4 regions of the Burkholderia sp. YHN3-13 genome follow, and region 2 is predicted to be linked to each of the others. Evidence: predicted binding sites of a transcription regulator. Region 2 holds the regulator's gene; each other region holds the start of a gene.
What was found. The regulator FliA, encoded in region 2, starts transcription of late flagellar genes. The targets are predictions, from matches to a motif close to CTAAAGTTTNNNNNNNNNNNGCCGNTA.
Positions count from the first base shown of each region.

Region 1: a site for FliA is predicted at 4,839-4,865, ahead of flgK (flagellar hook-associated protein FlgK). Genes of this name have one in related genera too.
Region 3: a site for FliA is predicted at 2,115-2,141, ahead of fliS (flagellar export chaperone FliS). Genes of this name have one in related genera too.
Region 4: a site for FliA is predicted at 3,759-3,785, ahead of flgM (flagellar biosynthesis anti-sigma factor FlgM). Genes of this name have one in related genera too.

Region 1 covers NZ_JBVVNQ010000006.1:254,279-262,149, reverse strand. Annotated here, with positions in the region: gene flgF (flagellar basal-body rod protein FlgF) at 1-12, shown strand, start outside; gene flgG (flagellar basal-body rod protein FlgG) at 47-835, shown strand; gene flgH (flagellar basal body L-ring protein FlgH) at 857-1,546, shown strand; gene AC0KUR_RS16910 (flagellar basal body P-ring protein FlgI) at 1,552-2,736, shown strand; gene flgJ (flagellar assembly peptidoglycan hydrolase FlgJ) at 2,737-3,726, shown strand; gene AC0KUR_RS16900 (flagellar brake protein) at 3,971-4,726, shown strand; gene flgK (flagellar hook-associated protein FlgK) at 4,922-6,904, shown strand; gene flgL (flagellar hook-associated protein FlgL) at 6,927-7,871, shown strand, end outside.
Region 2 covers NZ_JBVVNQ010000018.1:77,881-85,751, reverse strand. Annotated here, with positions in the region: gene ahcY (adenosylhomocysteinase) at 1-134, opposite strand, end outside; S-adenosyl-L-homocysteine riboswitch at 167-291, opposite strand; gene AC0KUR_RS30240 (RNA polymerase sigma factor FliA) at 393-1,127, opposite strand; gene AC0KUR_RS30235 (nucleotide-binding protein) at 1,150-1,968, opposite strand; gene flhF (flagellar biosynthesis protein FlhF) at 1,961-3,745, opposite strand; gene flhA (flagellar biosynthesis protein FlhA) at 3,742-5,844, opposite strand; gene flhB (flagellar biosynthesis protein FlhB) at 5,921-7,120, opposite strand; gene AC0KUR_RS30215 (DUF805 domain-containing protein) at 7,459-7,839, opposite strand.
Region 3 covers NZ_JBVVNQ010000006.1:304,171-312,041, forward strand. Annotated here, with positions in the region: gene fliK (flagellar hook-length control protein FliK) at 1-1,175, opposite strand, end outside; gene AC0KUR_RS17140 (flagellar protein FliT) at 1,277-1,609, opposite strand; gene fliS (flagellar export chaperone FliS) at 1,606-2,040, opposite strand; gene fliE (flagellar hook-basal body complex protein FliE) at 2,201-2,545, opposite strand; gene fliF (flagellar basal-body MS-ring/collar protein FliF) at 2,794-4,557, shown strand; gene fliG (flagellar motor switch protein FliG) at 4,547-5,542, shown strand; gene fliH (flagellar assembly protein FliH) at 5,535-6,218, shown strand; gene fliI (flagellar protein export ATPase FliI) at 6,251-7,756, shown strand; gene fliJ (flagellar export protein FliJ) at 7,762-7,871, shown strand, end outside.
Region 4 covers NZ_JBVVNQ010000006.1:263,331-271,201, reverse strand. Annotated here, with positions in the region: gene AC0KUR_RS16970 (M24 family metallopeptidase) at 1-1,356, shown strand, start outside; gene AC0KUR_RS16965 (SGNH/GDSL hydrolase family protein) at 1,376-2,731, opposite strand; gene AC0KUR_RS16960 (flagella synthesis protein FlgN) at 2,886-3,326, opposite strand; gene flgM (flagellar biosynthesis anti-sigma factor FlgM) at 3,400-3,729, opposite strand; gene flgA (flagellar basal body P-ring formation chaperone FlgA) at 3,848-5,062, opposite strand; gene flgB (flagellar basal body rod protein FlgB) at 5,267-5,755, shown strand; gene flgC (flagellar basal body rod protein FlgC) at 5,793-6,218, shown strand; gene AC0KUR_RS16935 (flagellar hook assembly protein FlgD) at 6,265-7,014, shown strand; gene flgE (flagellar hook protein FlgE) at 7,042-7,871, shown strand, end outside.

The DNA of each region.
Region 1 (7,871 bases), on a different contig from region 2:
AACTTCAGCTGAGCGCCCGCGCCAGCCCACGCAGGAGAATCGACAAGTGAACCGTTCGCTCTACATCGCCGCCACCGGCATGAATGCGCAGCAGGCGCAGATGGACGTGATTTCGAACAACCTCGCGAACACCAGCACGAACGGCTTCAAGGCGTCGCGCGCGGTATTCGAGGATCTGCTGTACCAGACCATTCGCCAGCCCGGCGCGAATTCGACGCAGCAGACCGAGCTGCCGTCGGGCCTGCAACTCGGCACCGGCGTGCAGCAGGTCGCGACCGAGCGCCTGTACACGCAGGGCGGCCTCACGCAGACCGGCAACTCGAAGGACGTCGCGATCAACGGCGCGGGCTTCTTCCAGGTGCTGATGCCGGACGGCACCAACGCGTATACGCGCGACGGCTCGTTCCAGACCAACGCGCAGGGCCAGCTCGTCACGTCGAGCGGCTACCAGGTGCTGCCGGCGATCACCGTGCCGCAGAACGCGCAGTCGCTGACGATCGGCAAGGACGGTGTCGTGTCGGTCACGCAGCCGGGCTCGAGCAACGCGGTACAGATCGGCTCGCTGCAGATCGCGACCTTCATCAACCCGACCGGCCTCGAGGCGAAGGGCGAGAACCTGTTCGCGGAAACGACGTCGTCGGGCGCGCCGAACGTGTCGCAGCCGGGGCTGAATGGCGCGGGCGTGCTCAACCAGGGCTACGTCGAGGCGTCGAACGTGAACGTCGTGCAGGAACTCGTCAACATGATCCAGACGCAGCGTGCCTACGAGATCAACAGCAAGGCCGTGACGACGTCCGACCAGATGCTGCAGACCGTCACGCAGATGAAGAGCTAACCGGAAAGTCCCGCCGTCGCCATGAAGCAGGTCCGCCTCCTCCCGTCAGCCCCCGTCCGCGCAGCCTGCGCGGTCGCGGTGGCGGCGCTCGCCGGTTGCGCGCAGATTCCGCGCGATCCGATCATCCAGCAGCCGATGACGGCGCAGCCGCCGATGCCGATGTCGATGCAGGCGCCCGGCTCGATCTACAACCCGGGCTACGCGGGGCGGCCGCTCTTCGAGGATCAGCGGCCGCGCAACGTCGGCGACATCCTGACGATCATGATCGCGGAGAACATCAACGCGACCAAGTCGTCGGGCGCGAACACGAACCGGCAGGGCAACACCGACTTCAACGTGCCGACGGCCGGCTTCCTCGGCGGGCTGTTCGCGAAGGCGAACCTGTCGGCCACCGGCGCCAACAAGTTCGCGGCGACCGGCGGCGCGAGCGCGGCGAACACGTTCAACGGCACGATCACGGTGACCGTCACCAACGTGCTGCCGAACGGCAACCTCGTGGTCAGCGGCGAGAAGCAGATGCTGATCAACCAGGGTAACGAATTCGTGCGCTTCTCGGGCGTCGTCAACCCGAACACGATCTCGGGCGCCAACTCCGTCTACTCGACGCAGGTCGCCGACGCGAAGATCGAATACTCGTCGAAGGGCTACATCAACGAAGCCGAGACGATGGGCTGGCTGCAGCGCTTCTTCCTCAACATCGCGCCGTGGTGATGACGATGCAGACGACCCCGATCCGCCGCCTGTCGGCCCGCGTGCAAGCCGCCGCGCGGCTCGCCGTCGCGTTCGCGGCCGTGGCCGCGGCCTGCGTGTTCGGCGCGGCGCCCGCGCAGGCGGAACGCCTGAAGGACCTCGCGCAGATCCAGGGCGTGCGCGACAACCCGCTGATCGGCTATGGCCTCGTCGTCGGCCTCGACGGCACGGGCGACCAGACGATGCAGACGCCGTTCACGACGCAGACGCTCGCGAACATGCTCGCGAACCTCGGCATCTCGATCAACAACGGTTCGGCGAACGGCGGCCCGTCGTCGCTGAACAACATGCAGCTGAAGAACGTCGCGGCCGTGATGGTGACGGCCACGCTGCCGCCGTTCGCGCGGCCGGGCGAGGCGCTCGACGTGACGGTATCGTCGCTCGGCAACGCGAAGAGCCTGCGCGGCGGCACGCTGCTGCTCACGCCGCTGAAGGGCGCGGACGGGCAGGTGTACGCGCTCGCGCAGGGCAACATGGCGGTCGGCGGCGCGGGCGCCAGCGCGAACGGCAGCCGCGTGCAGGTGAATCAGCTCGCGGCCGGCCGGATCGTCGGCGGCGCGATCGTCGAACGCGCGGTGCCGAACGCGATCGCGCAGATGAACGGCGTGCTGCAGCTGCAGCTGAACGACATGGACTACGGCACCGCGCAGCGGATCGTGTCCGCGGTCAACTCGAGCTTCGGCCCGGGCACCGCGACGGCGCTCGACGGCCGCACGATCCAGCTCGCGGCGCCGGCCGATTCGGCGCAGCAGGTCGCGTTCATGGCGCGGCTGCAGAACCTCGACGTGAGTCCGGACAAGGCCGCGGCGAAGGTGATCCTGAACGCGCGCACCGGTTCGATCGTGATGAACCAGATGGTCACGCTGCAGAGCTGCGCGGTCGCGCACGGCAACCTGTCGGTCGTCGTCAATACGCAGCCGGTCGTGTCGCAGCCGGGGCCGTTCTCGAACGGGCAGACCGTGGTGGCGCAGCAGTCGCAGATCCAGCTGAAGCAGGACAACGGCGCGCTGAAGATGGTGACGGCCGGCGCGAACCTCGCCGACGTCGTGAAGGCGCTGAACACGCTCGGCGCGACGCCGGCGGACCTGATGTCGATCCTGCAGGCGATGAAGGCGGCCGGCGCGTTGCGCGCCGACCTGGAGGTCATCTAAATGGCAGCGAACCTTCCGAACGCGAACGACCTCACGCAGCGCTTCGCGCTCGACGTGCAGGGTTTCGATGCACTGCGCGCGCAGGCGAGGCAGTCGCCGCAGGCCGGCGCGAAGGCGGTCGCGGGCCAGTTCGACGCGATGTTCACGCAGATGATGCTCAAGAGCATGCGCGACGCGTCGCCGGACGGCGGCCTGTTCGATTCGCATACGTCGAAGATGTACACGTCGATGCTCGACCAGCAGCTCGCGCAGCAGATGTCGACGCGCGGGATGGGCGTCGCCGACGCGCTGATGAAGCAGCTGCTGCGCAACGCCGGCGCCGGTGCCGGCAGCGACACGGCGGCCGACGTGGGCGCCGGCGCGGGCGGCCTGGGGGCGGCCGGCTTCGGCACGGCCGGCAACGAAGGCAGCCTCGCCGCGATGAACGCGATGGCGAAGGCTTATGCGAACGCGGCGAACAACGGCGGGCTCGCCGGCGCGCGCGGCTATTCGGCCGGCAGCGCGCTGACGCCGCCGCTGAAGGGCGCGAGCGGCGTGCAGGACGCCGACGCGTTCGTCGACCGGCTCGCCGGCCCCGCGCAGGCGGCCAGCGCGACGACCGGCATCCCGGCGCGCTTCATCGTCGGCCAGGCCGCGCTCGAGTCGGGCTGGGGCAAGCGCGAGATCCGCGCGGCCGACGGCTCGACCAGCTACAACGTGTTCGGCATCAAGGCGAACAAGAGCTGGACGGGCCGCACGGTGTCGGCGCTGACGACCGAATACGTGAACGGCACGCCGCGCCGCGTGGTCGCGAAGTTCCGGGCGTACGACTCGTACGAGCACGCGATGACCGACTACGCGAACCTGCTGAAGAACAACCCGCGCTACTCGGGCGTGCTCAGCGCGAGTCGCAGCGTCGAAGGCTTCGCGCACGGGATGCAGAAGGCCGGTTACGCGACCGACCCGAACTACGCGAAAAAGCTGATCTCGATCATGCAGCAGATCGGCTGACGGCCCGCGCCCGGTTGCGCCGGAAACGGGCGCCCGCCGCCCTCCGCTCGCCCCTTTCGGACCGCGCCCGGCAACTCGCCGCGCGCGGTTTCAACGTTTGCGCGAAAAAATTCGCCAATTCGATCTAAACTTTCGGTCAGCACTGCCGCTAAGTGTGAGAGACCTGTGACCGGGCTCGTGATCTGGCCCGGTTTTACTGCGCACCGGTTGTCCGGGCGCTCATGACAAGAAAGACCGGCTAGCCATGAATATCGAAACGTCGACGGACCCCAGCCTGGATGCAGGCCACTCCGGGCCCGACTATGCCCGCCGCAATCCGCTGGAAATCGGCGTGCAGCTGCGCAACCTCGTGAACCGCGGCGATTTCCTGACCGTCCAGTACCCGGGCGGCCAGCTCGTCACGCGCCTGCTCGAGGTCGATGTCGGTGCGCGGACGTTCACGTTCGACTGGGGTGCGCTGTCCGAGCAGAACGCCGGCATCCTCGGCGCGTCGCATTGCACGTTCGCGGCTTCGCCGGAGGGCGTGCGCGTCGAATTCACCACGGGCACGCCGCGCGAGACGCGCTTCGAGGGGCTGCCCGCGTTCGTCGCCGATTTCCCCGACGTGCTGGTCTGCATCCAGCGCCGCGAATATTTCCGCGTCGACGCGCCGATCGTCGATCCGTTCCTGTGCCGCGGCAAGCTGCCGGACGGCGAGAGCTTCCTGTTCGAGGTGCATAACCTGTCGCTCGGCGGCGTGGGGCTGCGCACGGCCGACGAACGCGTCGAGGCGCTCGAGGTCGGCACGCTGCTGCCGGACGTCGAGCTCGAGCTGACCGGCCACGGCAAGCTGTCGCTCGACCTGCAGCTGGTGTCGCAGCGCTCGACGCAGATGCCGAACGGGTCGCGGCGCTACCAGCTCGGCTTTCGCTACATGTCGCTGCCGGGTAGCGCGGAAAACACGCTGCAGCGGCTGATCACGCAGCTCGAAATGAAGCGCCGCTCGCTCGCGCGGGCCTGACGCGCCCGCGGCCGCCGGCCTTGCCCGGCGCGCCCCGCGACCCGCCGCCGGCCCTGCCCGCCGGACGCTTCGACCGGCGACGCGCACGCGCGCGTCGCGCGTGCATTTTTTCCTCAATTTTTTCGATCGGCGGCCGTTATACCGGGAGTCACGCAACCCGGCGGCCGCAGCGCGGCCGGCTCATCAGGATCGCGCATGTCCAACACACTCATGAACCTCGGCGTCAGCGGCCTGAATGCCGCGCTCTGGGGCCTCACGACGACCGGCAACAACATCAGCAACGCCGCGACGCCCGGCTATTCGGTCGAGCGGCCGGTCTATGCCGAAACGAGCGGCCAGTACACGGGCAGCGGCTACATGCCGCAAGGCGTGAGCACCGTCACCGTGCAGCGCCAGTACAGCCAGTACCTGAGCGACCAGCTGAACACCGCGCAGACGCAGGGCGGCGCGCTGTCGACGTGGTACACGCTCGTCGCGCAGCTGAACAACTACATCGGCAGCCCGACGGCGGGGATCTCGACCGGGATCACGAGCTACTTCACCGGGCTGCAGAACGTCGCGAACAACGCGTCCGACCCGTCGGTGCGCCAGACCGCGATCAGCAACGCGCAGACGCTGGCCAACCAGATCAACGCGGCCGGCCAGCAGTACGACGCGCTGCGCCAGAGCGTGAACACGCAGCTCACCAGCACCGTGTCGCAGATCAACTCGTACACCGCGCAGATCGCGCAGCTGAACCAGCAGATCGCGGCGGCGAGCAGCCAGGGGCAGCCGCCGAACCAGCTGATGGACCAGCGCGACCTCGCGGTGTCGAACCTGTCGGGCCTCGCCGGCATCCAGGTCGTGCGCAACGACAGCGGCTACAGCGTGTTCCTGGCGGGCGGCCAGCCGCTCGTCGTCGCCGACAAGAGCTACCAGCTCGCGGCCGTCACGTCGTCGTCCGATCCGAGCGAGCTGACCGTCGTGTCGCAGGGGATCGCCGGCGCGAACCCGCAGGGGCCGAACCAGGCGCTGCCCGATTCGTCGCTGTCGGGCGGCACGCTCGGCGGCCTGCTCGCGTTCCGCAGCCAGACGCTCGATCCCGCGCAGGCCCAGCTCGGCGCGATCGCGACCAGCTTCGCCGCGCAGGTCAACGCGCAGAACGCGCTCGGCATCGACCTGTCGGGCAACCCGGGCGGCAACCTGTTCACGATGCCGTCGCCGACCGTGTACTCGAACCAGGGCAATACCGGCAACGCGTCGTTGTCCGTGTCGTTCGCGAACGCGTCGCAGCCGACGACGAGCGACTACACGCTCTCGTTCGACGGTACGAACTACACGCTGACCGACCGCGCGAGCGGCGCGGTGGTCGACCAGAAGGCGGGGCCGATGCCGGTCTCGCTCGGCGGGCTGAATTTCTCGACCCCGTCCGGCGCGATGAACGCCGGCGACAAGTTCACCGTGCTGCCGACGCGCGGCGCGTTGAACGGCTTCGGCCTCGCGACGACGAGCGCGTCGGCGATCGCGGCCGCGTCGCCGGCCGTCACGTCGGCGGCGAGCACCAACACCGGCACCGGCAAGATCACGCTCGGCGGCGTGACCGCGGGCTACCAGGTGCCGACGACCAAGCTGACCTACGACGCGACGGCGAAGACGCTGACGGGCTTCCCGGTCGGCACCACGGTGACGATCGGCACCACGCCGCCGACGTCGGTCACGATCAACAACCCGACGGACACCGTCCCGTACGACCCGGCGGCCGGCGCGACGCTGACGATGTCGGGGACGGCCGCGGGCGCGCTCAACGGCGTGAGCGTCACGCTGTCCGGCGCACCGGCGACCGGCGACTCGTTCACGATCGGGCCGTACGCGGGCGGCACCAGCGACGGCTCCAACGCGCTCGCGCTGTCGAAGCTGGTCAACGCGAAGGCGCTCGGCAACGGCACGACGACACTCACGGGCGCGTATGCGAGCTACGTGAACGGCATTGGCAACACGACGACCCAGCTGAAATCGTCGAGCGCCGCGCAGACCGGGCTGATCGGCCAGATCACCGAGGCGCAGCAGTCGGTGTCGGGCGTGAACCAGAACGAGGAAGCGGCCAACCTGATGCAGTATCAGCAGCTCTACCAGGCGAACGCGAAGGTGATCCAGACGGCGGCGACGCTGTTCCAGACCGTGCTCGGCCTGTTCAACTGACCGGATTCGAGGAATAGAAGCGATGCGGATTTCCAGCGCCCAGTTCTTCCAGCTGAACGTTTCCCAAATGAACGACCAGCAGGCCCAGCTCGCGCAGCTGTATCAGCAGATCTCGAGCGGCGTGAGCCTGCAGACGGCGGCCGACAACCCGGCCGGCGCGGCGCAGGCCGTGCAGCTGTCGATGACGTCGGCGACGCTGTCGCAGTACGCGACCAACCAGAACACCGCGCTCGCGTCGCTGCAGGCCGAGGACCAGACGCTGCAGAGCGTGAGCAGCGTGCTGACGAGCGCGCAGACGCTGCTCGTGCGCGCCGGCGACGGTTCGTTGTCCGACAGCGACCGCTCGGCGCTCGCGACGCAGCTGCAGGGTTACCGCGACCAGTTGATGACGCTCGCGAACACCAACGACGGCGCGGGCAACTACCTGTTCGCCGGTACGAAGAATTCGGCGGCGCCGTTTTCGACGACGCCGAGCGGCAGCGTCACCTATGTCGGCGACACGGGGACGCGCCAGGTACAGATCGCCGATTCGAGCACCGTGGCGCAGGGCGACACGGGCGCGGCCGTCTTCATGTCGGTGCCGGCGATCGGCAGCTCGCCGGTGCCGTCGGCCGGCGCGGGCAACACGGGCACCGGCACGATCGGCGCGGTCACGGTGACGAATCCGTCGATCGCGACGAACGGCCATCAGTTCTCGATCACGTTCGGCGGCACGGCCGCCGCGCCGACCTACACGGTGACCGACAATTCGGCCAGCCCGCCGACCACCACGCCGGCGCAGGCCTATTCGGCGGGCTCGGCGATCTCGCTCGGCGGCGGGATGACGGTGGCCGTATCGGGCACGCCGGCCGCCGGCGACACGTTCGCGGTCTCGCCCGCGCCGCAGGCGAGCGGCGGCTCCGACGTGTTCTCGACGCTCGACGCGATGATCTCGGCGCTGAAGACGCCCGTGACGGCGAATGCGGTG
Region 2 (7,871 bases):
TATTCGTCGCGGATCTGCACGAGGCCCGGCATTTCGGTCTCGGCGACGTTGAGTTCCTTGCGGCCCCAGCCGGCCAGTGCCATGTCGGCGACGACGTAATCGTGGGAAGCCTTGGAATCGATAATGGCGTTCATCACGCCCTCCTTTCTAAAAAAGTTCTAGATTGGTGACGTGAGCGCCGTTCAGGAAGCGGGGCCGGCGCGACGATCGCTGAACGCGCCGCACGGCTGCTTGGTGAAGCCTTCCGAGCCTGGCGGACACGGACGGTCCGTCGCAACGCTCCTCGGAAAACGGAGGGGATTGTAGCAAATCGGCGCGCAAAATGCGCGAGCACGGCGACGCAAGCACGGCACAAGCGCGCGGCGTCGGCGCGCGTGGCCGCCCTGACAGGGTCAGGACTCCGCGCCGACCCAGGCCTGTTCGCGCAGCCGCGCGCGCAGGCGCGCGACGGCCTGGCTGTGCAGCTGGCACACGCGCGACTCGCTCACCTCGAGCACCGCGCCGATCTCGCGCAGATTCAGACCCCGTTCGTAGTACAGCGACATCAGCAGCTTCTCGCGCTCCGGCAGCCGCTCGATCGCCTCGACGAGCGCCTCGCGCAGGTGCTCGTCGAGCAGCGCCGACAGCGGATCGGCGTGATCGACGCGATAGCGGTCGAGAAACGGCTCGTCGTCGGCCGCGCGGTCGAAATCCTCGTAGTAGATGAGCTGGCTGCCGTGCAGGTCCTGCAGCATCCCCTGGTATTCGTCGAGCGGCATCTTCAGGTGCTCGGCGATCTCGGTCTCGCTCGCCGAGCGGCCGAGATGCTGCTCGACCTGGTGCACCGCGTGCTCGACCTCGCGCGACGTCTTGCGCAGGCTGCGCGGCAGCCAGTCGTTGCTGCGCAGCTCGTCGAGCATCGCGCCGCGGATGCGCTGCGTCGCGTAGGTCTCGAACTGCGCGCCCTGGTCTTCCTTGTAGCGGCCGGCCGCGTCCATCAGGCCGATCATGCCGGCCTGGATCAGATCGTCGAGGTCGACGCTCGCCGGCATCTTCGCGACGAGCTGCAGCCCGAGGCGACGCACGAGCGGCGCATATTGCGCGAGCACGTCGGCCTGGGACATCTTTCCTTGAGCGTTGTACATCATGGCTCTCTCCTTCCGGTGGCGCTCACGCGGCGTGTGCCGCGCCGGCCTCATACGACGGCTTGCCGCCCGCGTGGACCGCGCGCCCCGTGCCCGGCCGCGGGCGCATCGGCCAGTACAGCAGGTCGGCGGCAATCTGCCGGTAGTCGCGCGCAGCCGGCGACGACGGGAACGCATCGACCACCGCGTGCATCAGTTCGCGCGCATGCTCGACGAGCGGATCGGCGCTCACGCAGCCCGCGTCGGCGATCGACACGGTCAGGTAGCGGCTCGCGACGCCCGCGAGGTTGTCGAAGGCCGTCTTCGCGTCCGCGTGGCTGCCGACGTGATTGGTCAGCACGCGGAACTGCGCGAACGCGTGCGCGAAATGCAGCCGCTTCATGCATGCGTACGCCTCGGTGATCGCCTGCGCGGCGACCCGCGTGACGACCAGCACGTCGTGGGCCTCGCGGGCGAGCGCCGAGAACGAACCGTCGGCGCCGAGCTGCGCGTCGACCAGCACGATGTCGGCCGGGCCGTCGATGAAATCGCTCAACTGCGCGTCGCTGTAGCCGGCACGCGCGAGCCGCGCGGCCGCGCACAGGCCGAAGCCGGCAGCCACCCGCGTGCGTTCGCCGTCGCGCAGCCACGCGCCCGCCAGGGTCGCGCTGGCCGAATGCACGTCGGCGCGTTCGTCGACGACGAGCACGTCCTTGCCGAGCGACGCGAGCGCCGTCGCCAGATTCACGATGGCGGACGTGCAGCCCACCCCCGTCGGCCCGCCCGTCACCGCGACGATGCGCGACGCGCGCCCGGCCAGCAGGCGCCGCAGCCCTTCGGCCTGGTCGATGATCCGTTTATCCAAATCGCACCTCGTGCAGCTCGGCGGTGGAACGTGCGGTCAGTGCGGAAAGCAGCGTCGGCATGTCCTCGTCTTGCGGCACGAAGGGGGAGCCGTCGCGCGGCACACAGAACGCGCTCTTCAGCAGGAATTTGGTCGAGGCGACGTACAGGTTCTCCGGCACCTTCTGGCCGGTCGACACGTAGTGGACCGGCAGCTTGTAGCGGATCACCGTGTCGAGCACGCCGCCGAGGTGGGTCGCCTCGTCGAGTTTCGTGAGGATGCAGCCGGCGAGATCGGAGGATGCCGCGTGCGGATGCTCGCCCGCGCTGCGGTATGCCTGCACGACTTCGTTGAGCGTGTCGCCGTGGCTCGTCGCGTTGAGCAGCAGCAGGCGCTGCACCGGCGCGTTCGCGCCGTGCAGCATCGCGATCTGGTCGGACACCGCGCGGTCGCGCTGGCTCATGCCGATCGTGTCGATCAGCACGATGTGCTTGTTGCGCAGCTCGGACAGCGCGAGCGCGAGATCGCCCGCATCCTTCACCGCGTGCACCGGCACGCCGAGGATCTTGCCGAAGATGCGCAACTGCTCGTGGCCGCCGATCCGGTAGCTGTCGGTGGTCAGCAGCGCGACCTTGCTCGCGCCGAAGCGCATCACGCAGCGCGCGGCCAGCTTCGCGGTGGTGGTCGTCTTGCCGACGCCCGTCGGCCCCATCAGCGCGAACACGCCGCCGCGCTCCATCAGCGCGTCCTCGCTGTCGAGCACCGGCAGATTCGACGCGAGCACCGACTGCGCCCATTCGGCGGCCTGTTCGAAGGTCTGCGTGCCGTCGCCGGACGGCAGGTTGTCGACCAGCATCCGCACGAGCTGCGCGGAGAAGCCGGCCGCGAACAGGTGCTTCGTCAGCGCGCCGTGCACGGCGCTGCGACGCTGGCGGTCGTGCCACTTCAGGCTGTCGAACTGCTCTTCCATCATCCCGCGCAGTTCGCCGAGTTCCTGCATCACCGTGTCGTTGACGATCCGCTCGATGCGCGACTTCACCGCGTCGGCCACCGCGGCGGCCGTGTCGGCGGACAGGCGCGTGCGCTCGGCCGTCTTTGCCGCGTGCGCGGCGCCCGTGTCGGGCGCGCGGGAGGCGGCCGGCATCCGGCGCTCGGCGTCGCGCACGATGTCGCGCGCCCAGTCGGGCGGCGTCGCGCGCGCGGCGGCCTGCGGCGCGGGTGCGCTCGCGGGCGGCGTGGCCGGCGCCTGCGCGCGTGCGATCAGCGCGTCGCGCTGCTGCGTCAGGCGCTTCGCGTGCTCGACCAGCCAGGGGGCGGGTTCGGCCGCGCCGGCGGCCGGGGTGTCGGCGGCGATGCCGGCGGCGGGCGTGGCGATCGGCGGCGAGGCCGCAGCCGGCGGCATGCCGGCCGGCGCATCCGCATCGAGCGCCGACGCGTGCGCGTCCGGCTCCTCCGCGTCGGCGCTCGCGCCGAACACGGACGAGAACACGTCCGGCAGCCCGCCTTCGCCGGCGGCATAAGGATTCATGACCGGGCGCGCCGGTACCGCGCCCGGGCGCGACACGATGCCCGGCACGGCGGCGGCCGGCACGGATTCCGGCAGGCGCGGCGTGGCGAGGCGCGAGCGGGCGGCCGGCGGCGTCACCGCGGCCAGGTCCGAATCGGCGAGTGCAACGATTTCGACGCTGCCGTCATCGAGCGTGCGGTTCGACAGCACGACCGCGTCGGCGCCGAGCGCCTCGCGCACGAGACGAAGTGCGTCGCGGCTCGTTGCGCCGGTGAATTTGCGAATGTTCAAGCGGAACCCCCGATGACGTTAACGACCTTGATCGTGCGTGTGTCCGGCACTTCGGCATACGACAGCACTTTCAATTGCGGCAGGCTGCGGCGCAGGAAACGCGCGAGCATCGCGCGCAGCGCGTGCTGCACGAGCAGCACGGGCGGCAGCCCGAGATTCTGTTGACGCAGCATCGCTTGCTGCGTGCCGGTCAGAAGGTTGTGCGCGAGGCCGGGTTCGAGGCCCGGGTTCGCGCCGGTGGCGAGCGCCTGCGACAGCACGCGCTCGAGATTCGCATCGAGGCCCATCACCTGCATTTCGCCGGCGCCCGGATACCACTGCTGCGTGATCGCGCGGCCGAGCGAGAGCCGCACCGCGGCCGTGATCTCGTACGCGTCGCCGCGGCCCGCGTGTTCGGACACGGCCTCGAGGATCGTGCGCATGTCGCGGATCGGCACGCCTTCCTCGAGCAGGTTCTGCAGCACCTTCTGCAGCGTCGTCAGCGAAATCGTCTTCGGCACGAGGTCCTCGACGAGCGACGGCGCGTCCTTGCCGGTGCGCTCGATGAGTGCCTGCACTTCCTGGCGGCCGAGCAGTTCGGCCGCGTGCTGGACGACGAGATGGTTCAGGTGCGTCGCGACGACCGTGCTCGCGTCGACCACCGTGTAGCCGTACACCTGCGCCTGCTCGCGCAGCGCGACGTCGATCCACACGGCCGGCAGCCCGAACGCGGGATCCTGCGTGACCGCGCCCGGCAGCGCGGCCGTCACCTGGCCCGGGTTGATCGCGAGCCACTGGCCCGGGAACACTTCGCCGACGCCGATCTCGACGCCCTTCAGCGCGATCCGGTACGCGTTCGGCCGCAGCTCGAGGTTGTCGCGGATATGGATCACCGGCGGCAGGAAGCCGATCTCCTGCGCGAATTTCTTGCGGATGCTCTTGATGCGCTTGAGCAGCTCGCCGTCGCTGCCCTTGTCGACAAGCGGGATCAGCCGGTAGCCGACTTCGAGGCCGAGCGGATCGATCAGCTGCACGTCGTCCCAGGTTGCCTCGTGGCTGTCGGACGGCAGCACCGCGGGCGGCGCGATGTCGGTCACGTCGCCGGCCGCCTTGCGGGCCGCCGCGCGCCGGGTCAGCGCGCGGGCCAGCCAGATCGCGCCGCCGCCGAGCGCGAGAAACGCGAAGTGCGGCATCCCCGGGATCAGCCCCATGACCACGATGATCACGCCGGTGATCGTCAGCACGCGCGGGTTCGTGAACAGCTGGCCGGTGATCTGCGTGCCGATGTCCTCGTCGGTCGCGACACGCGACACGATCACGCCGGCTGCAGTCGAGATCACGAGCGACGGGATCTGCGCGACGAGGCCGTCGCCGATCGTCAGCAGCGTGTAGTTCGTGCCGGCCGCGGCGAACGACATGTCGTGCTGGACCATCCCGACGATCAGCCCGCCGATCACGTTGATCGCCATGATGATCAGGCCGGCGATCGCATCGCCGCGCACGAACTTCGACGCGCCGTCCATCGACCCGTAGAACTCGGCTTCCTGCGACACGGCGAGACGCCGCTTGCGCGCCTGTTCCTCGTTGATGAGGCCCGCGTTCAGATCGGCGTCGATCGCCATCTGCTTGCCGGGCATCGCGTCGAGCGTGAAGCGCGCGGACACTTCGGCGATCCGCCCCGCGCCCTTCGTGATCACCATGAAGTTGATGATCATCAGGATCACGAACACGACGATGCCGACCGCGAAATTGCCGCCGACGAGGAAGTGGCCGAACGCCTCGATCACCTGGCCGGCGGCGTCCGGCCCGGTGTGGCCCTCGAGCAGCACGACGCGCGTCGACGCGACGTTCAGCGACAGGCGCAGCAGCGTCGAGAACAGCAGCACGCTCGGGAACGCCGCGAAGTCGAGCGGCTTCATCGTGTACATGCTGACGAGCAGCACCATCACCGACAGCGCGATGTTGAACGTGAACAGCAGATCCAGCAGCATCGGCGGCAGCGGCAGGATCATCATCCCCAGGATCATGCAGATGAGGATCGGGCCCGCGAGCGCGCGCAGGTTCGTGCCGGCGAACGGGTTCTGGCGCTTGGCGAACAGGCCGGTGGTCGGGGTGCTCATGCTGCCTCCGGCCGGGCCGCGTCAGGGGCGGTAGCCGCTACGGGGAACGGCGCGCGCGGGTGAGCGTGGGGGCGGATCATTGCGACGCTCCTTGCTGGCCGAGCGTGTCCTCGGCTTCCTCGCGTTCGTCGCCGGCGGCGACCGACGTGCCCTTGTCGAGTTCGGCCGGCACGTCGAGATCGACCGGCACCGCCGGAAACGCGCCGCCTTCCGAGCGGAAGCGCTTGAGCTGGTAGACCCACGCGAGCACCTCGGCGACGGCCGAGTACAGCGAGCCGGGGATCTCGCGCTCGAGTTCGACGTTGTGATACAGCGCACGCGCGAGCGGCGGCGCCTCGAGCAACGGCACGTTGTGTTCGGCCGCGAGTTCGCGGATGCGCGCCGCGACGAGGTTCACGCCCTTCGCGACGACCTTCGGCGCGCGCATCTCGCCGTCCGTGTATTGCAGCGCGACGGCGAAGTGCGTCGGGTTCGTGACGACCACGTCGGCCTTCGGCACGGCCGCCATCATCCGGCGGCGCGCGATCGCGCGCTGCTGCTGGCGGATCCGCCCCTTCACGTGCGGATCGCCTTCGTTCTCGCGATGCTCGCGCTTCACTTCTTCCTTCGTCATGCGCAACTTCTTGTTGTACTGCCAGATTTGGTAAGGCACATCGAGCGCGGCGACCACCAGCATCCCGGCGACCGTCGTGCCGCAGCACACGGCGACCAGGTGCAGCGCGTCGGGGAGCGCGACGCCGAGCGGCTGCGTCGCGAGGCCGAGCAGTTCGTCCTTGCTGCGCCAGATCGCGACGCCGCCGATCCCGCCGACGACGATCGTCTTCGCGACCGACATCCCGAGCTGGATCGGCCCCTGGATCGAGAAGATCCGGCCGAGGCCCGAGATCGGGTTCAGGCGGTCGAACTTCAGCTCGAACGTCTTCTGCGAGATCAGCCAGCCGCCGAGCGCCATCGGCGCGAGCAGCGCGGCGAGACCGGTGAGCGCGAGGATCGGCAGCAGCGCGGTGAGGCCCTCGAGGCTCGCGCTGCCGGCCGCCGACAGCATCCGGTTCGTGTCGAATGCGGTCGCGCGATCGAACGTGAACGCGCCGCGCAGCATCGTCTGCAGATGCGCGCCCGACGGGCCCGCGAGCAGCCATGCGCCGTAGAACCCGGCCGCGAGCAGCGCGAACGAAGCCAGCTCGCGCGAACGCGCGACCTGCCCCTCCTCGCGCGCCTTCTCGCGGCGCCTGGGAGTGGCGGCTTCGGTCTTGTCGAGATCGCTCTCGTCTGCCACGGGGCCTCCAGTCGGGTACGGCGGAATGCCGCTTTCCAGTGACACCGATTATTCATGCAGGCGTCAAACGCCGATCGGTCGAGCAAAGCCGGGAAAGGGGGGTATTTCGGAGAATCGGGCGAGCCGGTGCGAACGCGGCTGGCGCGGGGGCGCAGCGACGCGCGGCAACGCGGAAAAACGTGCCGATCGGCGCGATGGCGAGGGGTCGGCCGCGGGCAGGACGCCGACGGCGGGAAGCGGGGAAAAGGGTGAAACGACTGCGGTGAACCGACGGGCGGGAAAGGCGGGATATTCAGGCCCCGGCGCGACGCTCGCGCGCCGGGGCGGGGCGGGACCGGTCAGACGGCCGGAATCGGATCGGCGCCGAAGCGGTTCGGGCCGTCGGTGCCGCGCGAGCACATCCACACGAGCAGCAGGATGCCGCCGACGACGGGAATCAGCGCGATCAGCAGGAACCAGCCCGAGCGGCCCGTATCGTGCAGGCGGCGCACGCTGACCGCGATGCCCGGAACGAGCAGCGCCAGCGAGACCAGGCAGATGACGCCGAGCAGCAGCAGGGTGATCAGGCCGCCATCGCGGCCGGCCGCGCCGATGACCTGGGCCGCGATCGAAAGAATGACGCTCAGCAGCGTGAAATACCAGTATTCGGCACGACGCGCACGGCCTTCGAATGTCGCGTATTTATTGAGTGCGGTACGAACGGCTTCGGAAAAACCCATCTTATTACCCTCCTGTTTTATATTGGCACCCC
Region 3 (7,871 bases), on a different contig from region 2:
GTGAGACGCTCGGCGCCCGTCTGGTTCGCGCGCAGCCGCGCGACGAGCTGCGCGCCGTTCAGCACCAGTTCCGCATCGACCGTGCCGAGCGACGGCAGCGTCAGCGTGAGGCGCGTGCGCCAGGCGATGCCGTCGCCCGCGTCGTCCCCTCCGCCGCGCTGCCCGCGGTTGTCCGGCGCGTCGGGCTCGATCGTCCAGTCGAGCCGCGCGCCCGGCCAGGCCTCGCCGGTCCAGCGAAACTGGTCGGTCGCGAGCGCATCGAGCTGCTGCCGGACGATCGGCACGGTGGCCGGATGGACGGTCGCAAGCGTCTGCGCCTGCGGATCGGACGATGCGGCAGCGAGGTCAGCCCGCGCCGGTGTCCAGCGCGTGTCGGCATGCGTGCCCAGCGGATCGGCGGGATCGGGCGGCAACGATGCGCCCTGCCGGGCGGCCGTCGGCAGGGCCTGCGCGGGATCGCGGGCCGCGCCCCCGCCCTGCGCCGGCGTACCCGGCTGCGCGGCCGCCCGCGCGGTCGCAGGCGGCGGCGGACGCTGCGCCAGCAGCTCGTCGAGCACATCGGTCGAGCCGGGCGGCAACGCATCGGGATCGGCCGGCGCGAGTGCGGCCGTCAGGCGCGCCTGCGGCTCGCGCATCAGCGCCGCGAGCGGACGCTGGCCGGCCAGCCACTGCGCCAGATGGGATTCGTAGAAGAGGCCGCTCTCGCTCACGGCCTGCGCGAGCGCCGCGCGCAGCGCGGCGACCGGCAGCGGCGCGGCCGCTTCACGGGCGGCCGCGGCGGACGATGCCGCCGCGGAGGCCGGCGGGGACGGCGCAGCCGGCGCGGATGAAGCCGACGCGGGGGCGGCGGCAACGGGCGCCGGCACGGCCGGATCGGTCAGCAGCACGGCGGGATCGGCCAGCAGCGGCGTGCGGCCGGCAATCGCGGGCGTCGCATCGCCGCCCGCGCGTGAAATCGCGTCGAGCACGCGCCCGACATCGGACAGCGCGGTCTGCGTGGAGGCCGGCGGCGCGGCCGGCGGGCTGCCGGCCGGCGACGACGACGGCGCACCGCTGCCCGGCGTGCCGACCTGCGCGGTCGCGCCGCCGCCGGCGGGTGCCGATACGGTGTCGGTCAGCAGGCTGTCGAGGCGGCTTGCCAGCAGCGCGGCCGCAACGGAGTCGATACCGGTCATGATCGGAGCCTGCTCACCTCAGCCACTTCGTTGCGAATCCGGGCACGGCACGCCGGTGCCATCCGCGGGTACGGCGCGCCGGCCTCTCCCGTCGACGGGCCCTAGCCGCGCGCGCGATAGAGATCGGTCAATACCTGGGTCGAGCGCCGCGCCTCGAACAGCGCGGACAGCCGCGCGACGTCCGGGCTCGCGAGATCGCGGATCGCCGCGTCGTCGGCCAGGATGCGGCGGATCAGGTCAAGCTTGCGGCCGAGATCCGATTCGTCGAGCGCGACGCCCGGATCGGCTTCCTTCAGCCCGTCGACAAGCTGCATGAATTCGGCCTGCAACCCCGGCAGCGCGCTCCAGTCGGCGCCGCGGGCGGCGCACAGCATGCGCCCCGACACGGCGGCGAGCGCCTCGTAACGTGCGAAGTATTCGGCCTTGTGATTCATCGTGATGCTTCCGCTGCCTGTTGCGCGGCCATCCGCGCGACTTCCGGGGCGATGCCCGTCCAAGCTTCCTCGAGCGTCGCGAGCAGCCCGTCGACCTCGACCAGCATCGCGTCGCTCGCCTGCGCGTTCGCGTCGAGCAGGCGCCGGCCGATATACGCATACAGCGCGCCCAGCCGGTCCGCGATCTCGCCGCCCGCGTCGTGGTTCAACGATGCCTGCAGGCCGCTCTCGACGATCCGGATCGCCTTGCCGATCGCGTCGCCGCGCGCGGGCACGTTGCCCTGCTGCAAATGCATGCGCGCCAGCGCGATCGCTTGCCGCGCGCCCTGGTACAGCATCGCGATCAGCCGGTGCGGGGAGGCGCCCATCACCCCCGTCTCGACGCCGACACGCGCGTATGCACTGGCTCCAGCGTGCCCTGGGGAAAACATGCGCTTCTCCTTGTCTTGCCTTGGCTATACGGTCGCCGCCGCCGTGCATCGCACGGCGCGGCCTTCTCCGGAGTTATCGGAAGGGATTTGAAAACCTTTAGGCGCAAGCGGCGGCCGCCGGCTCGGGAAGCCGGCCCGCCGGCCCCGCCCGGCACGCCCGTCACACCGACATCTGCATGATGTCGTTGTAGGCGCTCACGAGCTTGTTGCGGACCTGGAGCCCGAACTGGAAGCCGATGTTGGCTTTCTGCATGTCGACCATCACGTCGTTCAGCGATACGTTCGGCGCGCCGACCTCGAACGCCTTCGCCTCGCCGAGCGCGTGCTGCTGGTCGCCGCTGATCTTGTCGAGCGACGCCTTCATCGCGCTCGCGAACGTGCTGGCCGTCGCCGCGCCCGAGCCGGCAAGCGCCGCCGTCGGGCTCGCGACGCCGCCGGACGCCTGCGCGGCCATCGACTGCATCTGTTGCAACACCGAACCGATTCCGCTGACGTTCGCAGTCATGCTGTCCCCAGACTTAGAGAAGAGACCCGGACGCACCGGGCGTTCCGCCGGCGCCGCACCACGCGCACCATGCCGGATCGCAAAAAAGGATAGCAGCGCGCCGCCTGTCAAAGCCGAGAAAGTACGGGGGAAACCCCGCTCTTTTCGGTCGATCGGAGTGCGCGTCGGATCCCGATAATCGCATCGTGTCATTGTCCGCCCGCTCGTCCGAGCGGGCTCAGTGGTCCCGCTCCGGAGAAACTCGACGCATGGATTCGCAGGCCAACTCGCTGATCAACCCCGACGCCCGCGCGGGCCTCGCCAGCCCGGCGCCCGGCGCCGCCGCGGCCGCCGCGCTGCCGGGCGCGGGCGTCGCCGGCGCTGACTTCGGGCTGGGCGGCTTCGCGGAACGCATTCCCGGCATCTCGCGGATGAAGGGCAACCCGAAGCTGCCGTTCCTGATCGCCGTCGCGTTCGCGATCGCCGCGATCACCGCGCTCGTGCTGTGGAGCCGCGCGCCCGACTACCGCGTGCTGTACAGCAACCTGTCGGACCGCGACGGCGGCGCGATCATTGCCGCGCTCCAGCAGGCAAACGTTCCCTACAAGTTCGCCGACGCCGGCGGCGCGATCCTCGTGCCGTCGAACCAGGTGCACGAAACGCGCCTGAAGCTCGCCGCGATGGGCCTGCCGAAGGGCGGCTCGGTCGGCTTCGAGCTGATGGACAACCAGAAATTCGGCATCAGCCAGTTCGCCGAGCAGATCAATTACCAGCGCGCGCTCGAAGGCGAGCTGCAGCGCACCATCGAATCGATCAACGCCGTGCGCAGCGCGCGCGTGCATCTCGCGATCCCGAAGCCGTCGGTCTTCGTGCGCGACAAGGAAGCGCCGAGCGCGTCCGTGTTCGTCGACCTCTACCCGGGCCGCGTGCTCGACGAGGGACAGGTCCAGGCGATCACGCGGATGGTGTCGTCCGGCGTGCCCGACATGCCCGCGAAGAACGTGACGATCGTCGACCAGGACGGCAACCTGCTGACCCAGACCGCGTCCGCCTCCGGCCTCGACGCGAGCCAGCTCAAGTACGTGCAGCAGGTCGAGCGCAACACGCAGAAGCGCATCGACGCGATCCTCGCGCCGATCTTCGGCGCCGGCAACGCGCGCTCGCAGGTCAGCGCGGACCTCGATTTCTCGAAGGTCGAGCAGACGTCCGAAAGCTACGGCCCGAACGGCAATCCGCAGCAATCGGCGATCCGCAGCCAGCAGACCAGCAGCTCGACCGAACTCGCGCAGGGCGGCGCCTCCGGCGTGCCGGGCGCGCTGTCGAACACGCCGCCGCAGCCGGCGTCCGCGCCGGTGGTCGCCGGCAACGGCCAGAACGCGCCGCAGACGACGCCGGTCAGCGACCGCAAGGACCAGACGACCAACTACGAACTCGACAAGACGATCCGTCACCTCGAGCAGCCGATGGGCAGCGTGAAGCGGCTGTCGGTCGCGGTCGTCGTCAACTACCAGCCGGTCGCCGACGCGAAGGGCCACGTGACGATGCAGCCGCTGCCGCCCGCGAAGCTCGCGCAGGTCGAGCAGCTCGTGAAGGACGCGATGGGCTACGACGAGAAGCGCGGCGACTCGGTGAACGTCGTGAACAGCGCGTTCTCGACCGCGAGCGACCCGTACGCCGACCTGCCGTGGTGGCGCCAGCCCGACATGATCGCGATGGCGAAGGAAGCCGCGAAGTGGCTCGGCATCGCGGTGGCCGCGGCGGCGCTCTACTTCATGTTCGTGCGCCCGGCGATGCGCCGCGCGTTCCCGCCGCCCGAGCCGGCCGCGCCGGCGCTCGCGGCGCCGGAGGATCCGGTCGCGCTCGACGGCCTGCCCGCGCCGGCCAAGACGGAGGAGCCCGACACGATGCTGCTCGGCTTCGAAACCGAGAAGAACCGCTACGAACGCAACCTCGACTACGCGCGCACGATCGCCCGCCAGGATCCGAAGATCGTCGCCACCGTCGTGAAGAACTGGGTGTCCGATGAACGCTGAAGGCTTGACCAAGAGCGCGCTGCTGCTGATGTCGATCGGCGAGGAAGAGGCCGCGCAGGTATTCAAGTTCCTCGCGCCGCGCGAGGTCCAGAAGATCGGCGCCGCGATGGCCGCGCTGAAGAACGTCACGCGCGAGCAGGTCGAGGACGTGCTGCAGGAGTTCGCGAAGGAAGCCGAGCAGCACACCGCGCTGTCGCTCGATTCGAGCGACTACATCCGCTCGGTGCTGACGAAGGCGCTCGGCGAGGACAAGGCCGGCGTACTGATCGACCGCATCCTGCAGGGCAGCGACACGAGCGGCATCGAGGGCCTGAAGTGGATGGACTCGGGCGCCGTGGCCGAACTGATCAAGAACGAGCATCCGCAGATCATCGCGACGATCCTCGTGCACCTCGACCGCGACCAGGCATCGGAGATCGCATCGTGCTTCACCGAGCGGCTGCGTAACGACGTGATGCTGCGGATCGCGACGCTCGACGGCATCCAGCCGGCCGCGCTACGCGAACTCGACGACGTGCTGACGGGCCTGCTGTCCGGCAGCGACAACCTGAAGCGCAGCCCGATGGGCGGCATCCGCACCGCGGCCGAGATCCTGAACTTCATGACGAGCGTGCACGAGGAAGGCGTGCTCGAAAGCGTGCGCCAGTACGACGCCGATCTCGCGCAGAAGATCGTCGACCAGATGTTCGTGTTCGAGAACCTGCTCGACCTCGAGGATCGCGCGATCCAGATGGTGCTCAAGGAAGTCGAGTCGGAAACGCTGATCATCGCGCTGAAGGGCGCGCCGCCCGCCCTGCGCCAGAAGTTCCTCGCGAACATGTCGCAGCGCGCGGCCGAACTGCTCGCCGAGGATCTCGACGCGCGCGGCCCGGTGCGCGTGTCCGAAGTCGAGACACAGCAGCGCCGCATCCTGCAGATCGTGCGCAATCTCGCCGAGAGCGGCCAGATCGTGATCGGCGGCAAGGCGGAAGACGCGTATGTCTGATTCGGCGAGCGATCGCGTGGGCACCCTCACCGCGTACCAGCGGTGGGAGATGGCGTCGTTCGACCCGCCGCCGCCCCCGCCGCCGCCCGACGACGCGGCGGCCGCCGCCGCCGCGCTCGCCAAGGACCTGCAGCGCGTGCGCGACGCCGCGCACGCCGAAGGCCATGCCGCCGGCCACGTCGAAGGCCAGGCGCTCGGCTATCAGGCCGGTTTCGAGCAGGGCCGCGAACAGGGTTTCGAGGCCGGCCAGGCCGACGCGCGCGAACAGGCCGCGCAGCTGGCGGCGCTTGCCGCATCGTTCCGCGAGGCCGTGTCGAACATCGAGCACGATCTCGCGTCCGACATCGCGCAGCTCGCGCTCGACATCGCGCAGCAGGTCGTGCGCCAGCACGTGAAGCATGACCCGGCCGCGCTGGTCGCGGCCGTGCGCGACGTGCTCGCGGCCGAACCCGCGCTGTCCGGCGCGCCGCATCTCGCGGTGAATCCGGCCGACCTGCCCGTCGTCGAAGCCTATCTGCAGGACGATCTCGATACGCTCGGCTGGACCGTGCGCACCGACGCGTCGATCGAGCGCGGCGGCTGCCGCGCGCACGCCGCGACCGGCGAGGTCGACGCGACGCTGCCCACCCGCTGGCAGCGCGTCGCCGCCGCGATCGGCAAGGTGAGCACGTGGTAACGCGGCCGCCCGAGGCCCTCGCGCACGACGGCATGACGCCGCTCGAGCGCGAGCTCGCGCTCGCGTCGTTCGGGCCGGCCGCCGCGCACGATACCGCTCACTCCGCCGCGCCGCACGCGGGCGCCGACGCCGCTGCCGCCGCCCCGCGCGCGCCGCACAATCCGCATCTCGCGCACTGGCGCACGCACCTGAACGGGCTCGCCGCGCGCAGCCACCGCGCGCTGCCGCTGCGGCCCTGCGGGCGCCTCACGCGCGCGGCCGGCCTCGTGCTCGAGGCGATCGGGCTGCGCCTGTCGGTCGGCGCCGAATGCACGATCGAACTGCCGCCCGGCAGCACGCTGCCGCATGCGGAAGCCGAAGTCGTCGGCTTCGCCGGCGACCGCCTGTTCCTGATGCCGACCACCGACGTCGCCGGCGTCCTGCCCGGCGCGCGCGTGTGGCCGCGGGAGGCCGCGCCCGTCGCCGACCCGCTCGCGGGCGCGAAGCGGCTGCCGGTCGGCTGGGAGATGCTCGGGCGCGTCGTCGACGCGTCGGGCCGCCCGCTCGACGGCCTCGGCCCGCTCACCGCGAAAGTCGATGCGCCGCTGTCGGCGCCGTCGATCAATCCGCTCGATCGGGAGCCGATCCACCACGTGCTCGACGTCGGCGTGCGCGCGATCAACGCGCTGCTCACCGTCGGCCGCGGCCAGCGGATGGGCCTGTTCGCGGGCTCGGGCGTCGGCAAGTCGGTACTGCTCGGCACGATGGCGCGCTACACGAGCGCCGAAGTGATCGTGATCGGGCTGATCGGCGAACGCGGCCGCGAAGTGAAGGAATTCATCGAACAGATCCTCGGCGAGGACGGGCTCGCGCGCTCGGTCGTCGTCGCCGCGCCGGCCGACGTGTCGCCGCTGCTGCGGATGCAGGGCGCCGCGTACGCGACCTCGCTCGCCGAGTATTTCCGCGACCAGGGCAAGCACGTGCTGCTGCTGATGGATTCGCTGACGCGCTACGCGATGGCGCAGCGCGAGATCGCGCTGGCGATCGGCGAGCCGCCCGCGACCAAGGGTTATCCGCCGTCGGTGTTCGCGAAGCTGCCCGCGCTCGTCGAGCGCACCGGCAACGGGCCCGAGGGCGGCGGCTCGATCACCGCGTTCTACACGGTGCTGACCGAAGGCGACGACCAGCAGGATCCGATCGCCGATTCGGCGCGCGCGATCCTCGACGGCCACATCGTGCTGTCGCGCGCGCTCGCCGAGGCCGGCCACTATCCGGCGATCGACATCGAGGCGTCGATCAGCCGCGCGATGACGGCGCTGATCGACGAAGGCCATCTCGATCATGTACGGCAGTTCAAGCAGATGCTGTCGCGCTATCAGCGCAATCGCGACCTGATCGCGGTCGGCGCTTACGCACCCGGCCGCGACGCGCAGCTCGACCGCGCGATCGCGCTCTATCCGCGCATCGAGGCATTCCTGCAGCAGGGCTTTCGCGAATGCGCGCCGTTCGCACCGAGCCTCGCCGCGCTCGATGCGCTGTTCGACGCTTACGGAGGCTGATCCCGATGGCTCACGGCTTTCCCCTTCAACTGCTGCTCGACCGTGCGCAGGACGACCTCGACTCGGCCGCGAAGCAGCTCGGCACCGCGCAGCGCGACCGCACCGCGGCCGCCGA
Region 4 (7,871 bases), on a different contig from region 2:
CTCGCCGATCGCGAGATCGACCGCGCGATCGCGCTGCCGGGCTGGATCGTCGAGCGGCCGATCTTCGAGGTGCCGGAATCGATGACGGGCCTGAGCGTCGCGCAGAACCTCGACACGCTGAACCGCCGGCTCGCCGCGCACACCGGCGCGGCCGACGGCAAGACCGCGTTCTTCTCGTGCGCGTCGGACGATCTCGCGTATCTGCTGAACAGCCGCGGTTATCACATCCCGAATGCGTCGTCGCACCTCGGTTTCCTGTTCGCGGTCGGCGGCCAGGTCGTGCTGTTCCTGCCGGAAGGCTGCGATCGCTGCCCGGTCGCGCTCGATTCGTATCCGGCGCTGCACGTGATCCGCCGCGATGTCGCGGCGCTCGAGCGCTTTCTCGCGCGGTTCGCGGTCGAGCACGTGTGCTACGGCTTCGAATCGGTGAATTGCGCGCTCGTCGACGCGGTGAGCCGCGTGTGGCCGCACGCGCGGCATGCCGATTTCAACCCGGTCGAGGCGATGCGGGCGAGCAAGACGCCGGCGGTGCTCGAGCGCTTCCGCGACGCATTCGCGCGCAGCTCCGCGGCGATCGCCGAGACGATGCGCTGGGCGAAGACCGGCGAGCCGGGCGCCCGCCACACCGAATACGACCTGGCGCGCACGATCAACGACGCGTACGGCGCGCGTTCGGCCGTCGCGCTGACGTTTCCGTCGATCGCGGCGAACGGCGCGAACAGCGCGTTCGCGCACTACACGGCGGCGAGCGCCGGCGTCGAGCTGACGGAAGGCGAGCTCGTGCTGCTCGACAGCGGCGCTTACTACGAAGCTGGCTTCGCGACGGACTGCACGCGCGTCGTGCTGCGCCGCACGCGTCCGGATACGGTGGCGCAGCCGTGGCAGCGCGAGATCTACACCGTCGCGCTGAAGGCCTGCATCAAGGGGCTCGTCGCGCGCTTCCCGAGCACGGCGACGGGCGCCGACGTCGATGCGCTCGTGCGGCAGGTGTGCCGCGACCACGGCCACGATTTCGGCCACGGCACCGGGCATGGCGTCGGGATTCACGTGCACGAGGGCGGCGTGCGGTTCGCGCCCGGCGCGAAGTACGGGCTGGTGCCGAATGCGGTGATTTCGGTCGAGCCGGGCATCTACCTGGCGGGCAAGGGCGGCGTGCGGATCGAGAACATCGTGATCATCCGGCCCGACGACACGCAGCCGGATACCGTGACGTTCGAGAACATCGTGACGGTCGGCTACGACTGGGACCTGATCGATCTCGACCTGCTCGACGACGGCGAGCGCGCGTACCTGCGCGACTACGAGCGGCTGTGCGTGGAGCGCGGCACGCAGGTCACCGCGTGTCCGCTGCTGTAGGCACCGCCGCCCGCGGCGGTCAGTTCAGCAGGCGCGCGCGCACGAACGGCGCGATCCGCTCGGCGAGCCACGCATGCGTGCGCGTCGTCGGGTGCAGCGTGTCCCAGAACACGAAGCGCGCCGGGTCGCGGCAGTCCGCCCGCGGCGTCTGCGCGCCCAGGTAGGTGAGCGACGACGGTTTCGGGATGTCGAGGCACGCGCGCGTCGCGTCGTCGAAGCCGTACCGGGCCGGGTGGCTCAGCAGGTCGTCGAACGGCGCATAGGCGTCGAACACCTCGAGCCGCAGCGCCGCGCCGTAGCGATCGCGCAGCGCGGCGGCCGCGTCGACGAGCCGCCGGTTGTAGTCCCTGACCTGCGCGGCGACGCTCGCCGTGTCGGCGCGGGTCGCGAACACCGGCGCGCGCGACACGTCCGGCAGCGTGACGAGCATGATCCGCGTCGCGCCGGCCGCGGCGAGCCGCTCGAGGCTGTCGCGCACCGCATTCGCCGCCTGCTCGGGCGAGCGCCCGTAGTTCACGAGATCGTTGCCGCCCGCGAACACCGCGAACAGCGTGTTGGCGGGCCGGTAGTCCGGCGCGCGATCCATGTATTCGCGCCACGAGTCGATCTGCTGCACGAGGCCCGGCACGACGAGGTGCTGGTCGGTCGCCGCGCCGCCGATCGCCCAGTTGTAGAACGGCAGCCGCAGCGCGTTGGCGAGATATTCGGCCCACACCGGGCCGTTGCTGAAGCGCCCCGCATGCCAGCTCGTGCCGTTCGGCAGCTTCCACTGGCTCGCGTTGAACATGTTCTGGGTGTCGGACAGGCTGTCGCCGAACACGATCAGCTTGTTGACGCGCGCATCCTGCCGCGCGTCGTCGAGGGTCCACACCGTGTAGTTGAACGACAGCGCGTTGTTGGCCGCGACCGCCTGCGTGAGGCCGGCCTGGATGCCTTTCGCGGCCAGCGTCTTGCGGCACACGTCGGCGAGCGTGTCCTGCGGCGTCGTGCTGTAGAACATGTTCTTCCACTGCGTGACGCCGTCGGCCCACCAGTAGCCGGGCACGCGATACCAGTCGCCGCCGGCCGGGTCGCGCGCCCATTCGTAGGTCGCGGCCGGCTTCAGCGGATCCGCGTCGATCCGGTACCAGCAGCGCAGGTACGTGTAGGTGTCGGACCCGCGGCGCGCGGCGCGCGCCGTCGCGCCGGGCGTGCCCGACGCGGCCGGCGGCGCGACGTCGGGGCCGGCCGGCGACAACGACATGTCGCCCGTCGGCGTGGGCAGCGGCGCGGGGCCGGCGGCGCGCGCGGCGGGGAGCGTCAGCGCGGCGCCCAGCGCCGCGGCAGCGGAAACGGCGACGATACGGGAAAACAACGGAATACGGAAATACGGCATGCGGCCCTCTTCTGATTGTTGTGACGGGACGGCGGCGCGGTTGCGCGGCCGTGTATCGGAAGGGACCGTGGGTGCCGGGCTCGGGCCCGGTCTGTCGAATCGTGAGTGGCCGCGAACGGCGGCGAGAGGCGGTGAGTGCGGCGGCGGCGGCCGGTCAGCGGGCCAGCGCCGAGACGCGCCCGTCCGGGCCGTAGACGCCGGTGGGTGCGGGCGCCGAGCGCAGCACCGCGAGCGCGCGCTCGTTGTAGTCCATCCGGATGCGGATCAGCATTCCGTTGTTCGCATTGGCCTGGCGCGCGCGTTCGGCGGCCTGCTGCAGCAACTGCCAGCGGCCCGCGAGGCGCGCATCGCGCTCGGCGGCCTGGTCCATGCCCTTCTTGCCGGCCGGAAAACCGAGCGCGGAAAGCTGCGTGTCGCGCGTGCGTTCGAGCTGCGCGAGCCGGTCGATCAGCGCGCTTTTCCTTTCGACGATGCCGGGCAGCATCTCGAGCGGCTCGGCCGTCGTCAGCGCCTTTTCCTCGTAGACGAGCAGGGACGCGAACGCTTCGACCGTCGCGTGTTCGTCGTTGACCGTGGCCAGCAGCTCTTCTCTCATCGCGTCATGCTCGTCGCGCCGGTGCGCGCGGTGGGCGCGCGCCGGCAAACCGGTGGAACCGGCCTGGGCCGGCTTAGTTACTCTGCGGGCGCTGCTGCTGCAGCAGCTCGCGGGCGGTGTTCAATACGCCGTCGGCAATCTTGCTCGCGTCGATCGTCAACGTGCCGTTGTTCAGCGCGTCCTTGATCGACTGGACCAAGCCCGTGTCGATATCGGCGTCGCCCGACGCGGATACCGAGCGCAGCTGGCCGGACAGACCCGACAGGTTCACGCTCGTGTCGCCGCCGGTCGATCCGGCGTCGGCCGCCGGCGCGGACGACTGGGCCGTGCCGGATTGCGCACGGGACGCGCCGTTGCCGGTCGGCGCCAGGGGGCTCGGGTTCGGAGTGGAATCGATCTTCACGATGGGTTTCCTGTACGGTTTGACCCAGATAACGGCCGGGTCGGCCCGAACTTTAGCATCGCGAGCCCGAAATGCTCCGAATAAACAATTCTTTACACTCTTGCCGTTCGATCCGTCCCTATAGCGGAATTTCCACGGTGCCGGCGTCCTTGACGATCGCCGTGACGATCTGGCCCGCCGCCATCCGCACCCGCACCGACTGGCCCGGCGCCGCGTTCGCGAGCACGCTGCCTTCGGCCGAAATCGTGAAGCCGGGCCCGGCCGCGACGACCCGCACCGTCTGGCCGGCGGATACCGACGCCGCGCTCTTCAGCATGTCCTGCCGCAGCGGCAGGCCGGCCGAGATGCGCGCGAGCGCGGTCGCGCCGATCGCCTGCGCGGGATCGGTGATCACCGCGAGCGGCATGACCGTCAGGTCGCCGTCGCGGGCGACCAGGTCGGCCGCGGAGAGCGGCTCGCCGGGCGCGATCTGGCGCGCGGCGACGTAATAGGTGGCCTGCACGGCGACCTTCGCCTGCAGGTAGACGGTCCACGGCCGCTCGCCCGCGCAGCGCACGCCGACCGTCGTGCGGCCCCACAGGCGCGCGCCGGTCGGCAGGAACGGCTCGAGCGTCGTGCACGCGGCGAGCCCGCGCGGAAACGCGGTCGTGACCGTCGCGGTGGTCTTGCCGGGCAGGCCGGCGATCTGCTGCTGCAGGAACGCGAGGGCCGCGCGGCGGATCGTCTCGGGATCCTGCTGGCCGGGCGGCGTCGCGGGCTGCGTCGCGGCGGCGGCCGGGGCCGGAGGCGCGGAAGCCGCTGCCGCGCGCGGCGCCGGTGCGGCTGACGCGGCGCGGGCCGCTGCGAAACGGGCGACGGCTGCCGGCGCGGGCGCCGGCCGCACGGGATTCGACGCGGATTCGGCCGTGCCGGCGACGACCGTCGCGATCGCGGTCGGGTCGGCGGCGCGCGGCTGCGCGCCGTAGCCGGCGTTCGCATGGGCGGCTGCACGAACGGGCGCGGGCGCCGGCGGCGGGACGGTCGTCACGACCATCGCGCCGGCCGGTTGCGCCGCGTAGCCGGCCGCGGCACCCGCACCCGAAACCGCGCGGCCCGCTTCCGGCGCGATGCCCGCACCCGAGGCCATTCCCGTTGGCCCGCCGAACTGGCCGCCGTTCGCCGCGTTGGCGTGCGCGAGCGCGGCTTCCGCCGTCTCGCCGCGGCCGGGAATCACGATCATCCCGTCTTCCGCGTGCACGGCCGGTGCGGCGATCCACAGCGCCGCGGCGAGCACGCACGCACGCCGGACGCGCGTGAGCCGCCCGTTCCTGCCGCGAAGTGCGCTGTCCGTCATCGCCGTGTCCTCGATCCGTTGATCCGAGTTGCATTCTAGGGAGCCGGGCCGTCGCGCAAACGATGAATAGAGGGGGCCTTTGCCGCGTTATTCGCCCGATTGCCGGTTGCGTCCGACGCCTACCATCGCTGTCATGGAAAAAAGCCTCTCGGGTCGCCATCCGGCGCGAGGGGCGTGCAGCGCTTCATACGGAGAGACGCACACATGCTGGACAAACTCGATGCGGAATTCGCGTTCGGCCGACAGGCGCTCGACGTGCGCGCCTACCGGCAGGAACTGCTGTCGTCGAACATCGCGAACGCCGACACGCCGGGCTACCAGGCCCGCGACGTCGATTTCGCGTCGACGCTCGCGCGCTCGCTGAAGCTGACGAGCGGCGGCCTGGCGCCGAGCAACGCCGCGCAGTTGCCGATGACGCAGCCGGCCGGCGTGACGAGCGGCATGTCGATGGTGTCGACGGCGGCCGGCCACATGGCCGGCACCGCGAAGCTGATCCCGACCGGCGGCCCGTCGGACGACTACGGCCGCGCGCAATACCGGATGCCGCTGCAGCCGTCGCTCGACGGCAACACGGTCGATCTCGACGTCGAACGCGTGCAGTTCGCGAACAACGCGCTGCACTACGAGACCGGGATGACCGTGATGACCCAGCAGATCAAGGCGATGATCGCCGCGATCTCGACGAACTCGTAAGCGCAACCGTACCCGAGCACACGCACCAGGAGCCACCATGCCTTCGTTGATGAACATCTTCGGCGTCGCCGGTTCGGCGCTGTCCGCGCAATCGCAGCGCCTGAACGTCACCGCGTCGAACCTCGCGAACGCCGACAGCGCCACCGGCCCCGACGGCAAGCCGTACAAGGCCAAGCAGGTCGTGTTCGCGACCGACCCGATCGGCGGCGCGCGCACCGCGTCCGGCCAGGGCGTGGGCGGCGTGCGCGTGACGAAGGTGATGGACGACCCGTCGCCGATGAAGTCGACCTACGACCCGGCGAACCCGGCCGCCGACGCGAACGGTTACGTGCAGATGCCGAACGTCGATCCGGTGCAGGAGATGGTGAACATGATCTCGGCGTCGCGCTCGTACCAGGCCAACGTCGAGACGCTGAACACCGCGAAGACGCTGATGCTCAAGACGCTGACGATCGGCTCGTAAGCCGTTCGCCCGCCGACCTCACAGACCCGACAGAAGGCCAACCAGGATGACTTCCTCCAGCACGACGATCGGCAGCAACGGCACGAACGTGTCGAACCTGCCGACCGACACGATGAACACCAACAACGTGTCGTCGACCAACGGCACGTCGGCGAGCGACCTGCAGGCGACGTTCCTGAAGCTGCTCGTCACGCAGCTGCAGAACCAGGATCCGACGAGCCCGGTCGACAGCTCGCAGATGACGTCGCAGCTCGCGCAGATCAACACGGTGAGCGGCATCGCGCAGCTGAACACGTCGCTGACGTCGCTGTCGACGCAGCTCACGGCCGGCCAGCAGACGCAGGCCGCGCTGCTGATCGGCACGAACGTGCTCGCGCCGGGCAATTCGGTCGCGGTGAAGAGCGGCGCGGCGTCGCCGTTCGGCGTGTCGCTCACGAGCGACGTGTCGAACCTGACGATCACCGTGAAGAACAGCGCGGGCGTCGTCGTCAACACGATCAACGCGGGCAAGCAGTCGGCCGGCACCGTGCCGTTCAACTGGACGCCGACCGACGCGGCCGGCAACGCGCTGCCGGACGGCGCGTACACGGTCAGCGCGCAGTACACGGGCACCGACGGCAAGAACTACGCGCCGACCGTGCTGGCGGCCGCCACGGTGCAGAGCGTGATCAAGCAGGCGGACGGCACCGCGGGGCTGGTGCTGTCGAACGGTACGACGGTCGGGCTCACCCAGGTCGCGTCGATCTTCCCGAACGTCAAGACGTCGACCACGGCCGGCGACACCACCACCAACTGATCGAGCTTTCACGAAACGGAGATCGAAATGGGTTATCAACAGGGTCTGAGCGGCCTCGCCGGTGCCTCGAACGCACTCGACGTGATCGGCAACAACATCGCGAACGCGAACACGGTCGGCTTCAAGTCGAGCACCGCGCAGTTCGCCGACATGTACGCGAACTCGGTCGCGACGTCGGTCAACACGCAGATCGGCATCGGCACGTCGCTGAATGCCGTGCAGCAGCAGTTCGGCCAGGGCACGATCAATACGACGAACTCGTCGCTCGACGTCGCGATCAACGGCAACGGCTTCTTCCAGATGTCGAACAACGGCGTGACGACGTACTCGCGCGACGGCACGTTCCAGCGCGACAAGAACGGCTTCATCGTCGACTCGCAGGGCCGCAACCTGATGGGCTACGCGGCCAACGCGGGCGGCGTGATCAACACCGCGCAGACCGTGGCGCTGCAGGCGCCGACGACCAACATCGCACCGACCGCGACGACCAAGATCACCGGCCAGTTCAACCTGAACTCGCAGGACAAGACGCCGACCAAGACGCCGTTCGACCCGACCGACAACACGACGTACAACTACTCGACGTCGATCCAGGTGTACGACTCGCTCGGCGGTTCGCAGGCGGTCAACATGTACTTCGTGAAGTCGTCGGCCGGTACGTGGGAAGCGTACGCGGGCGTGCAGGGCGCCGCGACGGCGACCGACCTCGGCACGGTCACGTTCGATACGTCGGGCGCGATCAAGAGCACGACGACGGGCACGCCGCCGACGCCGACCACGTCGCTCGGCCAGTTCCAGTTCACCGTGCCGAACACCGACGGCTCGGCGACGCCGCAAAGCCTCACGCTCGACCTGAC